4 regions of the Bacillus sp. JZ39 genome follow, and region 4 is predicted to be linked to each of the others. Evidence: riboswitches for the same ligand, from Rfam matches in the RefSeq annotation. Region 4 holds a riboswitch; each other region holds the start of a gene.
What was found. Region 4 has a riboswitch for S-adenosylmethionine ahead of mtnW (2,3-diketo-5-methylthiopentyl-1-phosphate enolase). Riboswitches for the same ligand answer to the same signal wherever they lie in the genome.
Positions count from the first base shown of each region.

Region 1 (3,439 bases), 1.8 Mb from region 4:
GAAAAAGCATGGATGATCGTCGTTGAGCCATCCGACGCTTCTGAAATTGAAAAACTGATGACAGCAGAGCAATACGAAGAGATGACACAAGAAGACTAAAACAGGATAGCCGTAAAAGCAATTGGACACGCTAACGTTATGGGAGGTGTCCAATATGGCTTTCGACAAACAAAAGCTCGATGTCACCAATGACGTGACAGGCCGCTTTCAAAATGGCCGGCTCTCGTTATATCATGATAACGAGATGATCGGCCAAATGACAAGCATGAATGAATATGAGCTTAAGTCCGGTTATTCCTTTGAAAATGAGAAATTTTATAAGACAGCCGATGTGGTCTCTGGAGACGACGCAAAATATGTAGATTGTGACTACGAAAACGGCTGGTGTTAATGTTGGCGGTGAATTTCACTGCCTTCTTTTACAATCTGAACGTTTCAAATTTGACGCGGCAGGTGAACAAGATGAAGATGGATGAGCTGGAAAAGGTTATGATTGTCGAGGGGAAATCAGATAAAGAGAAAATCGAAAGCGTCCTGAATGAACCGGTGCGCATTATCTGCACAAACGGAACAATCAGCCAGCTGAGGCTCGAGGAATTGGCTGACGAGCTTTATGATAAAGACGTCTATATATTAGTTGATGCTGATGAATCAGGTGAGAAATTGAGAAAACAGCTGAAGCGTGAATTTAATGAAGCCTGCCATCTCCATATCGACAGAGCCTATAAGGAAGTAGCGGCTGCGCCCAGGCACCATGTCGCCTCTGTATTGCTGCGTGCGAATCTGAATGTCCATACTATTTTTCTTGAAAGAAAGTCCCGAGGTGTATAGCATGAAAGAACTCCAAGAACACGAACTTGATCACATTGAAGATGATGTGTACCTTCTATATTTATATACTCCGTTTTGCGGCACCTGCCAGCTTGCAAGCAAAATGCTGACAGTGGTGAAAGAAATGCTGCCGGATGTCGCCTTCTATCAAAACAATGTCAATTACTCTCCGACATTCGCAAAAGCGTATCAAATTGAAAGCGTCCCTTGTTTTCTGCTGTTTAAAGGCGGAAAGTTGGTAGAAAGAGGATATGCATTTCATTCCGTTTCTTATTTATATGAGCTGATCAAACAAAAATCATCTTCCGCATCCCATTTATGACATATTTCTCAGCATATCCAATGAAATTGTCGTTCGTTTTATAAAGGGGTTCTTGCGACAAAGAGAGAAATGTGTATGTATGACCAACAAATAGGAGGTTGTACATATGGAGAAAGCGGAAGTTTTAGAGGATGAGTATCAGCATCTGTTTTTAAAACCCCTTTTGAATGCCTCAACATTGCTCATTACCTTCCAAGGAGAAGCAGAAGCCTTAACCGTCTCAATAAACGAACAGGGAGAAATGAAAAAAGTTTCTCCGCCCCAAACGTCCAACCTGACCTTTTACGGAAACCAAACGGAAATTATTGATTTATTGCACGGAGACATTTCCCTGCAGCACCTCATTCAGAGCGGAAGCCTCAAAGTAAAGGGGTCATTCAGGGCCCTGTTAAAACTGGAAGCCATTCTCTGGCTGACAAATGGATTTTTTCAGAGGATTTTAAAAAATTAAAAAATAATAAATTATTATAATAGTAAAAGTTGACATCATTTATTTTATTGACATTTAATCATTCGCCGTGCTATTCTACATTAAGAATTTCCGGACGAAAAAGACTATATATTTCTCTTATCAAGAGAGGTGGAGGGAAGTGCCCTATGAAGCCCGGCAACCATCAACACTGTTGAAATGGTGCCAATTCACACGAAGCGTTCAGCTTTGAAAGATGAGAGAAAGGCATTTTATATAAGCCTTTCTGCTCAAGTGTGCAGAAAGGCTTTTCTTTTGCAGAAAAAACCGGAAGATTTCTTAGAATAGTGTTAAGGCAGGTGATTGTTTTGATCAATCTTCAGGATGTTTCAAAAATTTACAAGTCGAAACATGGAGATGTCAATGCTGTCCAAAATGTCTCGCTTTCCATTAAAAAAGGTGAGATTTTTGGAATTATAGGATATAGCGGAGCTGGTAAGAGTTCCTTAATCCGTCTGCTGAACGGCCTTGAGAAACCAACCTCAGGAACCGTGGAAGTGGCGGGAACCAAGATTAATGAAGTAAATGGACGCGGTTTAAGAAAAGCACGCCATGAGATCAGTATGATTTTCCAGCATTTCAATTTGCTTTGGTCGCGGACTGTCAGAGATAATATCATGTTTCCTTTGGAAATTGCCGGAGTGAAAAAGAGCGAGCGGATCAAGCGCGCCAATGAACTGATTAAACTGGTAGGTTTAGAAGGAAAAGAAAAATCATATCCGTCCCAGCTGAGCGGCGGTCAGAAGCAGCGTGTGGGAATTGCCAGAGCGCTTGCAAACAATCCGAAGGTTCTTCTTTGTGACGAAGCGACATCAGCATTAGATCCGCAAACGACAGATTCAATTCTGGATCTATTGTCCGATATTAATGAAAGACTCGGTTTGACGATTGTGCTGATTACGCACGAAATGCATGTCATCCGCAAAATCTGCAACAGAGTCGCCGTCATGGAAAACGGCAAGGTGGTCGAAGAAGGCGAGGTTCTCGATGTCTTCAAAAATCCAAAGGAACAAATGACAAAACGATTTGTTCAGCAGGTGACAGAGCCGGAAGAAACGAAAGAGACGCTTCAGCACCTTCTTGATGATACAGCATCAGGAAAAATGGTTCAGCTCACATTTGTCGGTGAGTCAGCTGAACAGCCTCTGATTACAGAGATGATCAGAAACTTCAATGTCAGCGTCAATATTCTGCAAGGGAAAATTTCGCAGACGAAGGATGGGGCTTACGGTTCACTGTTCATCCACATTGACGGGGACGAGGAAGAAGTGCAAAACGTGATCCGATTCATTAATGACAAACAGGTGAAAGCAGAGGTGATCACGAATGTTTGAAAAATACTTCCCGAACGTTGATTTAACTGAATTATGGAACGCGACATATGAAACACTTTATATGACGCTGATTTCTTTACTGTTTGCTTTTGTCATCGGGGTCATCCTCGGCTTGCTGCTCTTTCTGACGAGCAAAGGAAGCCTCTGGCAGAATAAAGCGGTCAACTCTGTGATTGCGGCCGTTGTTAACATATTCAGATCGATTCCGTTCCTTATTTTAATTATTTTACTATTAGGTTTTACGAAATTTTTAGTCGGCACGATCTTAGGGCCAAACGCCGCATTGCCGGCGCTGGTAATCGGCTCGGCACCATTTTACGCGCGCCTTGTTGAAATCGCGCTGCGTGAGGTGGATAAAGGTGTGATTGAAGCCGCTAAATCAATGGGCGCGAAAACGTCTACGATTATTTTCAAAGTGCTGATTCCGGAATCAATGCCTGCTCTTATTTCTGGCATTACGGTTACTGCCATCGCTTTGATCGG
Region 1 is NZ_CP096389.1:3,147,885-3,151,323, reverse strand. It holds gene gcvH (glycine cleavage system protein GcvH) at 1-99, shown strand, start outside; gene M1D65_RS16220 (YusG family protein) at 155-391, shown strand; gene M1D65_RS16215 (toprim domain-containing protein) at 469-831, shown strand; gene M1D65_RS16210 (thioredoxin family protein) at 833-1,153, shown strand; gene M1D65_RS16205 (SCP2 sterol-binding domain-containing protein) at 1,260-1,604, shown strand; SAM riboswitch class I at 1,719-1,825, shown strand; gene metN (methionine ABC transporter ATP-binding protein MetN) at 1,931-2,956, shown strand; gene metP (methionine ABC transporter permease MetP) at 2,949-3,439, shown strand, end outside.
Region 1: linked by a shared signal. The riboswitch ahead of metN (methionine ABC transporter ATP-binding protein MetN) and the one ahead of mtnW (2,3-diketo-5-methylthiopentyl-1-phosphate enolase) in region 4 are both predicted to bind S-adenosylmethionine.

Region 2 (3,439 bases), 600 kb from region 4:
GCCGCCCCCTGTGTGCAGCCATTGGCCGGTGATCGCCGGAAGACAGGCAATCGTCCTTACAATCATCCCGCCGTTATCGTGATGCTGGGGTCCGTTTCCGATTCTGATAAAAGAAGGGGAGGTTTCCCCGTACATTTTTGCCAGTCGGTAAATATCTTCGGTACTGACACCGGTGATCGTCGATACCTTTTCAGGATCATATTGTTTCACGTGTTCACAGAGCTCTTCATAGCCAACCGTGTACTCGGACAGAAATGCTTCATCATGAAGGTTTTCTTTAAATAAAATGTGCATGATGCCAAGAGCAAGTGCACTGTCGGTTCCCGGTTTTATTGGGATAAACCAATCTGCAAGACGTCCTGTTTGATTTTTATGCACATCGATCACGACAATTTTGGCACCTTGTTTTCGCGCTTTTTGGGCGATCGTAATTTGGTGCATGTTTGTGCTGACCGCATTTATTCCCCAAAAAATAAATAGTTTTGTATGAATGGTTTCCTCAGGGTCGATTCCCGCGCTTATGCCCATTGTATATTTATAGCCTTCAGATCCCGCTTTGCTGCAAATCGTCCGTTCAAGCTGGCTTGACCCCATGCGGTAAAAAAAGCGGCGGTCCATTCCTTCAGCTGTCAATTTCCCCATATTTCCGTAAAAGCTGTAAGGAAGTATGCTTTCAGCTCCCTCTGCATCAATCAGCTGTTTCCAGCGGGAGGTGATCGTATCGATTGCCTCTTCCCAAGAAATCGGTTCAAATATCGCTTGGCCTTTCGCACCTGTTCGTTTGAGCGGTGTAGTCAGCCGCTTTTCATCATAGATGCGCTCCGTCATATTCCGGACTTTGTTGCATATGTTTCCGGCTGTGACAGGATGATCAGGGTCTCCTTGCATTTTTACGATTTTCCCGTCTTTTTTATGTATTAACAATCCGCACTGATCCGGGCAGTCCAGCGAGCAAACGGATTTGAAAATGCCGTTTTGTTGTGTGGCAAAAGATTTCATGGCCCAGTTCCTCTCTCTAGTTAGATATTTTGTAAGAATTATAACATTTCGGATGATAACGTCAATTCTGAAAAAAGAGATTGACATCAATCTGAGACTTCTTTATGATAAACGTATTCTTCATTCTGAAAATTACATACTCAACATTTTCTATCCAGAGAGGTGGAGGGACTGGCCCTATGAAACCTCGGCAACATTATTGTGCCAATTCCAGCAAGCGTCAGCTTGAAAGATAGGAAAGCAAGGTTTATACCGGCGTCTGCCTGTAACAGAGCGCGCCTATATATGAATCTCTTTCCATCTGCGGAAAGAGATTTTTTTTATGAAAAAATACGATGAAAAGGATGTTTTGCACCATGACGGTTTTGGTTACAGCACCGTACAACGAAGAAGGACGAAAAGAGCTAGAAAACTTGTTTGACTCAGTTGCTTATCAATCTTGGAAGGAACAAGGCCGGGCATATCGGGAGGATGAACTCATTCAGCTGCTAAAAGCAACAAATGCGACAGGCTTGATTACTGAACTTGATCAGGTAACAGACAGCGTATTTGCTTCTGTTCCCGAACTTTCATTTGTCGGTGTTTGCAGGGGAATGCCCTCCAATGTGGATGTGGCAGCTGCCTCAAAAAGAGGCATACCTGTTTTTTATACACCAGGGCGGAATGCACAAGCCGTTGCTGAAATGTTTATTGGAAATGTGATTTCCTTTCTGCGCCATACCAGCGCCTCGAATCAATGGCTGAAGGATGGAAAGTGGAACAGTGATTACCTGCAGGCTTATGTCAAATTTAAAGGAAATGAATTAACAGGAAAAACGGTTGGCATGATTGGGTTCGGGGCGGTTGGCCAAAGGATTGCAAAACTGCTGACTGCGTTTGACTGTAAAATAAATTATTACGATCCATTCATTCAAGACGATCATCCGCTGTATGAAAAAGTATCTCTTAAAACGGTGTTTTCAGACAGTGATATCGTTTCTGTCCATCTGCCTCGTACTGAGGAAACACTTGGATTTATTGATCGGAAGTATTTTGATCTGATGAAACAGAGTGCGATTTTCGTCAATACTTCAAGAGCAGTTGTTGTAAACCGTGAAGATCTTTTATCTGTATTAAAAGAACACAAAATCAGAGGTGCGATATTAGACGTTTTTTATCATGAACCTCCAGAGGAATCAGATTATGAATTGATTTCATTGCCTAATGTTCTGGCAACACCGCATCTCGCTGGAGCAACATTTGAAGTGGAGGATCATCACGTGACGATACTGAATAAAGCCCTCAAAAAGTGGAAGGGTGAAAAAACTCTTAATATTCCGACAATGTATAACAAGGACGAACTGAAAACAGGGGTATAAGAAAGGAGGCTAACAGAATGAAAAAACAAAAAGGCTATCTCGTTTTTGATATTGGCACAGGCAATGCGAGGGTAGCGGTCGTGAGTGTAACTGGCAGTGTTCTAACAGTTGAACGGGAGGACATCGTGTATTCCACAGAGACGCTTTACCCGGACAGCCGTTATTTTTCTCCTCAGGTGCTGTGGAAGCAGGTGATGAATTTGGCAAAACGTGTGCTATCCCGTTCGTGTGATATTGACATCATTGGTTTGACATCGACGAGTCAAAGACAGGGGATTGTTCTGATCGATCAAAACGGCGATTCTTTTCTTGGGCTGCCGAACATCGATAACCGCGGTCGAGAGTGGGAGGCGAGCATTCCCGATCGGGAAGAGATATACAGCCGCACAGGCCGCCTGCCAACCGCACTTTTTTCCGCGCTCAAGCTTTATGGATTAAAACAGCGCCAGCCCTCTTTATGGGAAAAGACTGCAAGCTTTACTAGCATCAGTGATTGGGTGACGTACCAACTGAGCGGAATATTAACATATGAACCATCACAGGCAACAGAAACCCTGCTGTTTGATGTGAAGCAAAACACTTGGTCAGAAGAGATGTGCGACATATTCGGCTTTTCTCCATCTATCCTTCCGCCTCTTGTAAGAGCGGGAACAGCAATTGGAACGATAGCAAATGAATATGCATCCGAATTAGGCCTTTCAATAAATGCTAAGGTTATAGCAGGGGGCGGGGATACACAGCTAGCTGTCAAAAGCACCGGAGCTGGACTTGAGGACATTGTCATTGTATCAGGGACAACAACGCCAATAACCAAAATTACTGCGGATCATGGCGACACAAAACATAAAGCCTGGCTGAACTGTCATACGGATCAAGGGCATTGGCTTGTGGAAACGAATCCGGGAATTACCGGCTTGAATTATCAAAAATTAAAACAGATTTTTTATCCGAATGAAACGTACGAAGTAATGGAGGAGGAGATTTCTGCACTTGCAAAAGAAGACCATGCATGTGTAGCGGCTCTCGGCTCTTATTTATCGGCTGAAAAGAATGCGTTAACGAGAGGCGGTTTTCTTTTTGAT
Region 2 is NZ_CP096389.1:1,992,322-1,995,760, reverse strand. It holds gene M1D65_RS09935 (molybdopterin oxidoreductase family protein) at 1-999, opposite strand, end outside; SAM riboswitch class I at 1,147-1,238, shown strand; gene M1D65_RS09930 (2-hydroxyacid dehydrogenase) at 1,335-2,357, shown strand; gene M1D65_RS09925 (FGGY-family carbohydrate kinase) at 2,375-3,439, shown strand, end outside.
Region 2: linked by a shared signal. The riboswitch ahead of M1D65_RS09930 (2-hydroxyacid dehydrogenase) and the one ahead of mtnW (2,3-diketo-5-methylthiopentyl-1-phosphate enolase) in region 4 are both predicted to bind S-adenosylmethionine.

Region 3 (3,439 bases), 250 kb from region 4:
TCTTCTTTCACTTGAATCACCCGGCCTGTGACTCTTGAACCGAGTCTTGGCTCCTCTTTTCTTTCTGACGGGTGAATAAAACAGCGGATACCGTCATCCGTGATCACGAATGAACCCGATGCGATCAGCCTGTACACCGTACCTGTCAGCTCTTTATTCATCAGATCTTCTGAAGCGTCGGTAAACAGTTCGCTGATGATATCTTCCGGCGCTGGTTTCGCAAACATGCGCCCCCGGTTCGTCACCTTCAGCATACAGTAAAGTTTGTCCCCTTTTTGCGGCCAGACATCTTCGTACGGCGGCAAATGCTCAGTTGCGACTAGTGCGTCCTTCGATAAACCGACATCAACGAAAACGCCCATATCTTCCACTTTATCCACCACTTCAACCCAGCCATATTCATCCGCGCTGATGACCGGAATTTTCATCGTGGCCGCAAGCCTTTCCTGCTGGTCTACGTATATAAAGACTTCTACTTCGTCTCTGTCCTCGATATCCTCAGTCATTTCACTGTTATGTAAGAGAACCGTATCTTCCCCATCGGTTAAAAAGTAACCGAAGTCGGTTTGGTGATCTATACTCAAGGTTAATTGCTGCCCTGGTCTCATGCTATCGTCCTTCCTGTTCCGCTTATTCTCTGCGGATTTTGTTAACATTTTTTCCAATCATCACAAATTGATTCTTTGTTCTATTGGAAGTTTCTCTTTATTCTACTATAATCAACACATAAGTTAAATGTTATGGAGGTTTTCATATGGCAAAAGAAAGCTCATTTGATATTGTATCCAAGGTAGAATTGCCTGAAGTGCAAAACGCAATCCAAATCGCACTGAAGGAAATCAGTACCCGATATGACTTTAAAGGCAGCAAAAGCGACATTTCTTTAGATAAAGAGGAGCTGGTCCTCGTTTCTGATGACGACTTCAAATTAAGCCAGCTGAAAGATGTGCTCGTCAGCAAATTGATTAAACGAAACGTACCGACAAAAAACATTGAGTACGGCAAGGTTGAAAACGCGTCAGGCGGAACGGTACGCCAGCGTGCAAAGCTTGTTCAAGGCATTGACAAGGACAACGCAAAAAAAATCAATACGATCATCAAAAACTCCGGACTGAAAGTAAAGTCTCAGGTGCAGGATGATCAAGTGCGTGTCACCGGAAAAAACAAAGATGACCTGCAGCAGATTATCTCAGCTGTGCGGGGAGCAGACCTGCCAATTGACGTTCAATTTATAAATTTCAGATAAATTTTCTGATTCCTATTGATTATTGTCTTTATTTTCGGTAAATTTGGAGAAAGGGAAAAACGCCAGGTATCTTTTGGCACTTCCTGACACGAAAATTTCATATCCGTTCTTATCAAGAGAAGCAGAGGGACTGGCCCGACGAAGCTTCAGCAACCGGTGTAATGGCGATCAGCCATGACCAAGGTGCTAAATCCAGCAAGCTCGAACAGCTTGGAAGATAAGAAGAGACAAAATCACTGACAAAGTCTTCTTCTTAAGAGGACTTTTTTTATTTCTCTTTTTTCCTTGCTGACGTGAATAAAGGAGGCAGACAATGGGACTTTTAGAAGATTTGCAAAGACAGGTGTTAATCGGTGACGGCGCCATGGGGACACTCCTCTACTCCTATGGCATTGACAGGTGTTTTGAGGAGCTCAATATTTCAAAGCCGGAGGAAATTCAGCGCATACATAAAGCGTATGTTGAAGCGGGAGCCAACATTATTCAAACGAATACGTACGGGGCCAACTATATTAAATTATCCAGACACGGTCTTGAGGATGACATCAAAAAAATGAATCAGGAGGCCGTAAAGATTGCGCGGGCTTCAGCAGGCGATGCATACGTGCTTGGAACGATGGGCGGCATACGGACATTTAATAAAAACGCGTACAGTCTTGACGAAATTAAGCGCAGCTTCCGCGAGCAGTTGTATCTGCTGCTGCATGAAGAGCCGGATGGCTTGCTGTTAGAAACATATTATGATTTGGAAGAAGCCCGTGAAGTGCTGAAAATCGCGCGCAAAGAGACTGATCTTCCGATTATGCTCAATGTCTCCATGCACGAGCAAGGCGTATTGCAGGACGGAACGCCGCTTTCTGACGCATTGCGCTCGATTGCGGATCTCGGAGCTGATATCGTCGGCATTAACTGCCGCCTCGGCCCTTATCACATGATTGAAGCGCTCAGCGAAGTGCCGATTTTTGATGACGTATTCTTATCCGTTTATCCGAACAGCAGTCTCCCTTCGCTTGAAGAGGGACGGCTCGTCTATGAAACAGACGACACGTATTTTCAAAACAGCGCGTCAGAATTCCGTAAGCAAGGCGCGCGGATTATCGGCGGCTGCTGCGGCACAACGCCGAATCACATTAGGGCGATGGCGGAAGCAGTTGGCGGGCTGGCTCCGATTACGGAAAAAGAAGTCAAAACCCGGGCCAAAGAATTCATTTCTGTTCATCACGAGCGAACCGAGCCCGGCCTGGATGAGATCGCAGCGAAAAAACGCTCTATTATCGTAGAGCTGGATCCGCCGAAAAAACTGAGCTTTGACAAATTTCTGTCCGCTGCTGCCGAATTAAAAGAAGCGGGAATCGATGCCCTGACACTCGCTGACAATTCTCTGGCGACCCCGCGGATCAGCAATGTTGCCTGCGGCGCTCTCATCAAGCAACAGCTCGATATGCGTTCCCTTGTCCATATTACGTGCCGTGACCGTAACATTATCGGCTTACAGTCACATTTAATGGGCCTTGATACGTTAGGGCTGAATGACGTGCTTGCGATTACAGGTGACCCTTCTAAAATCGGGGATTTTCCTGGTGCGACGTCTGTATATGATTTAACATCTTTTGATTTAATCAGGCTGATCAAACAATTCAATGAAGGTCTGTCTCTGTCTGGAAAACCGCTCGGCAAGAAAACGAATTTCTCAGTTGCCGCCGCATTTAATCCTAACGTCCGCCATCTGGATAAAGCGGTAAAACGGCTTGAGAAAAAAATAGATTGCGGCGCAGATTATTTTGTTTCTCAGCCTGTCTATTCCGAGCAGCAGCTTGTCGATATCCATAACGAAACAAAACATCTGAAGACGCCGATCTATATCGGCATCATGCCGCTGACAAGCAGCCGGAATGCCGAATTCATCCATAATGAAATTCCCGGCATTAAGCTGTCTGATACGATTCGCGAAAAAATGGCCCATGCCGGTGAAGATAAAGAAAAGCAAAAGGCGGAAGGCCTTGCAATTGCACGCTCCCTGCTGGATACGGCATGCGAGCTGTTTAACGGCATCTACTTGATAACGCCTTTCCTCAGATCTGACTTAACCGCCGAGCTCACTTCCTATATTCAGCAAAAAGATGAGCAGCGCCAAAATATCTTTTTGCATTAATCCCTTAAAAGACTGTCTGATCCAATCGGGCGGTCTTTTTC
Region 3 is NZ_CP096389.1:1,149,159-1,152,597, reverse strand. It holds gene M1D65_RS05945 (CvfB family protein) at 1-656, opposite strand, end outside; gene M1D65_RS05940 (YajQ family cyclic di-GMP-binding protein) at 755-1,246, shown strand; SAM riboswitch class I at 1,353-1,470, shown strand; gene M1D65_RS05935 (bifunctional homocysteine S-methyltransferase/methylenetetrahydrofolate reductase) at 1,560-3,398, shown strand.
Region 3: linked by a shared signal. The riboswitch ahead of M1D65_RS05935 (bifunctional homocysteine S-methyltransferase/methylenetetrahydrofolate reductase) and the one ahead of mtnW (2,3-diketo-5-methylthiopentyl-1-phosphate enolase) in region 4 are both predicted to bind S-adenosylmethionine.

Region 4 (3,439 bases):
TTTTTTGCCGTTTTCTTCAGCCAGCTCTGAGCGGAGCGGCCGTCTTCATCAGCGAGTTCATCAAGATTGGCCAGATCATATCCGGTCGTCCATAATTCAGGCAGAACAAGAACATCAGCATGTTTGCTTTCTTTTTCGATGAAAAATTCAGCCTTTTTTATATTTTCCGAAGGTTTTCCGTATGAAATATCAAATTGAAGACAAGATATCGTCCATTTCATCTTTTTAACACCCCAAATTTTTCTTTACTTTTTTCATTTAACCATATATGATGATGGACTATCATTTCAAGATTTTTTTAGAAGGAGAGAATAGATGAAATTTGAACAGTCTCATGTATTGAAGGAATTGCCTAAACAATTCTTCGCTTCTTTGGTGCAGAAAGTGAACCGAAAGCTCGCAGAAGGACATGACGTTATCAATCTGGGACAGGGAAATCCAGATCAGCCGACTCCTGAACATATTGTTGAGGAGATGAAACGAGCTGTCGCTGATCCTGAGAATCATAAATATTCGTCTTTTCGCGGCTCATACCGTCTGAAGTCAGCGGCTGCTGCATTTTACAAAAGAGAATACGGCATTGATCTGGATCCGGAAACCGAAGTCGCTATATTATTCGGCGGAAAAGCCGGTCTAGTCGAGCTCCCGCAATGCTTGTTGAATCCCGGTGATACGATTTTAGTTCCCGATCCGGGTTATCCTGATTACTGGTCGGGTGTCACACTTGCAAAAGCAAAAATGGAAATGATGCCGCTCGTAAAGGACAGGGCGTTTCTCCCTGATTACAGCAGCATAACCGCTGAAGTAAGGAAACAGGCGAAATTGATGTATTTAAATTATCCGAATAATCCGACCGGAGCTGTTGCTACTTCCGAGTTCTTTGAAGATACCGTGCGTTTTGCGACTGAAAACGGAATCTGCGTCGTTCACGATTTTGCTTACGGCGCTGTCGGATTTGACGGCTGCAAGCCTTTAAGCTTTTTGCAGACTGAAGGTGCGAAGGATATCGGAATTGAAATTTACACGCTGTCAAAAACGTATAATATGGCAGGATGGCGGGTTGGCTTTGCCGTCGGAAACGCTTCGGTCATTGAAGCGATCAATCTTTATCAAGACCATATGTTTGTCAGTCTTTTCAGAGCGACTCAGGAGGCTGCAGCAGAGGCACTGTTAGCCGATCAGACGTGTGTGGCAGAGCAAAATGCCAGGTATGAGAGCAGGAGAAACGCTTGGATCACGGCATGCCGGGAAATCGGCTGGGATGTAACAGCTCCCGCAGGTTCTTTTTTTGCATGGCTGCCTGTGCCTGAAGGCTATACTTCTGAGCAGTTCTCAGATCTTTTGCTGGAAAAAGCGAATGTGGCAGTTGCGGCTGGAAACGGCTTCGGTGAATATGGCGAGGGCTACGTCAGAGTCGGACTTTTAACAAGTGAAGAAAGACTTAAGGAAGCCGCTTATCGAATTGGCAAACTGAACCTGTTTACCCAAAAAAGCATTGACAAGACCTTATAACGATGGGATAATTCAAAATAATTTATAAAATCTATATTTTCTTATCAAGAGCAGGCAGAGGGACGAGCCCGATGAAGCCCGGCAACCGACTTATAAAGCACGGTGCTAATTCTTGCAGCTAGCGGCTGAGAGATAAGATTCGGACGAGAAACGAAACCTCTTTAGACGCGATTGCAGTTTGAAGAGGTTTTTTGATATGGATGAAAATGAAAGGAGCTCTGGCATGAGTGAGTTATTAGCGACATATCTCCTGACCGAACCGGGAGCCGATACAGAGAAGAAAGCAGAACAAATCGCAACAGGATTGACAGTAGGCTCCTGGACTGATCTGCCCCTTGTAAAACAGGAGCAAATGCAAAAGCACAAGGGGCGGGTGATAAAAGTTGAGGAGAGAGAGGGAACTGCTGCATCAGAAAAACAAGCGGTCATCACAATTGCCTATCCTGAAATCAATTTCTCTCAGGATATTCCGGCTTTGCTGACAACAGTGTTTGGCAAGCTGTCCCTGGACGGAAAAATCAAATTAATCGATCTTCACTTCTCTGAAGCATTTAAGCGTGCACTGCCGGGACCGAAGTTTGGCGTATACGGCATCCGGAAGCTGCTGGGAGAGTTTGAGAGACCGCTGTTAATGAGCATATTTAAAGGCGTAATCGGAAGGGACCTGAGTGATATTAAAGAACAGCTCCGGCAGCAGGCGCTTGGCGGAGTTGACTTGATTAAAGACGATGAAATTTTCTTTGAGACTGGTCTAGCGCCTTTTGAAACAAGAATTGCAGAAGGAAAGCAAATATTGAAAGAAACGTATGAACAAACTGGACATAAAACGCTGTATGCGGTGAATTTGACCGGACGTACGGCTGATCTGAAAGACAAAGCGAGACGCGCCGCCGAGTTGGGAGCGGATGCGCTTTTGTTTAATGTCTTCGCTTACGGCTTGGACGTTATGCAAGGCCTTGCGGAAGATCCTGAAATCCCAGTTCCGATTATGGCGCATCCAGCAGTGAGCGGAGCGTTTACGTCTTCTCCGTTTTACGGTTTTTCTCACGCTCTTTTACTAGGAAAATTAAACCGATATTGCGGTGCTGACTTCAGCCTCTTTCCATCTCCATATGGTTCGGTTGCGCTTCCAAGAGCAGATGCACTGGCGATTCATGAAGAATGTGTGAGAGAGGATGCTTTTAACCAAACATTTGCGGTTCCGTCAGCAGGCATTCATCCCGGCATGGTTCCGCTATTAATGCGTGATTTCGGCATAGACCACATTATTAACGCCGGAGGAGGCGTACATGGACATCCGAACGGTGCCCAAGGCGGGGGGCGAGCGTTCAGAGCCATTATTGATGCGGTCCTAGAGGCCCAGCCGATTGATGAAAAAGCCGAACAATGCAAGGATCTTAAGCTTGCGCTAGATAAATGGGGAAAGGTTGAAGCCGTATGACGACTCGAAAACCTTTTATTATTTGTGATTTTGACGGAACAATCACGATGAACGACAACATTATAAATATCATGAAAACATTTGCTCCCCCAGAGTGGGTGGCATTAAAAGACGGCGTACTTTCCAAAACGCTGTCGATCAAGGAAGGTGTCGGGCGGATGTTCGGCCTTCTGCCCAGCCGTTTAAAAGAAGAGATTACAAGTTTTGTATTGGAAGATGCAAAAATCAGGGAAGGCTTTCGGGAATTTGTAGCATTTATCAATGAGCACGAGATTCCGTTTTATGTCATAAGCGGTGGAATGGACTTTTTTGTATATCCTTTGCTTGAAGGCATTGTGGATAAAGACCGCATTTATTGCAACCATGCTTCATTTGACAATGACTATATCCATATTGACTGGCCTCATTCCTGCAAGGGCACATGCAGCAATCAATGCGGGTGCTGTAAGCCGTCGGTCATCCATGAACTTTCTGAACCGAACCAAT
Region 4 is NZ_CP096389.1:1,395,441-1,398,879, forward strand. It holds gene M1D65_RS07330 (carbon-nitrogen family hydrolase) at 1-221, opposite strand, end outside; gene mtnE (methionine-glutamine aminotransferase) at 316-1,512, shown strand; SAM riboswitch class I at 1,551-1,651, shown strand; gene mtnW (2,3-diketo-5-methylthiopentyl-1-phosphate enolase) at 1,736-2,953, shown strand; gene mtnX (2-hydroxy-3-keto-5-methylthiopentenyl-1-phosphate phosphatase) at 2,950-3,439, shown strand, end outside.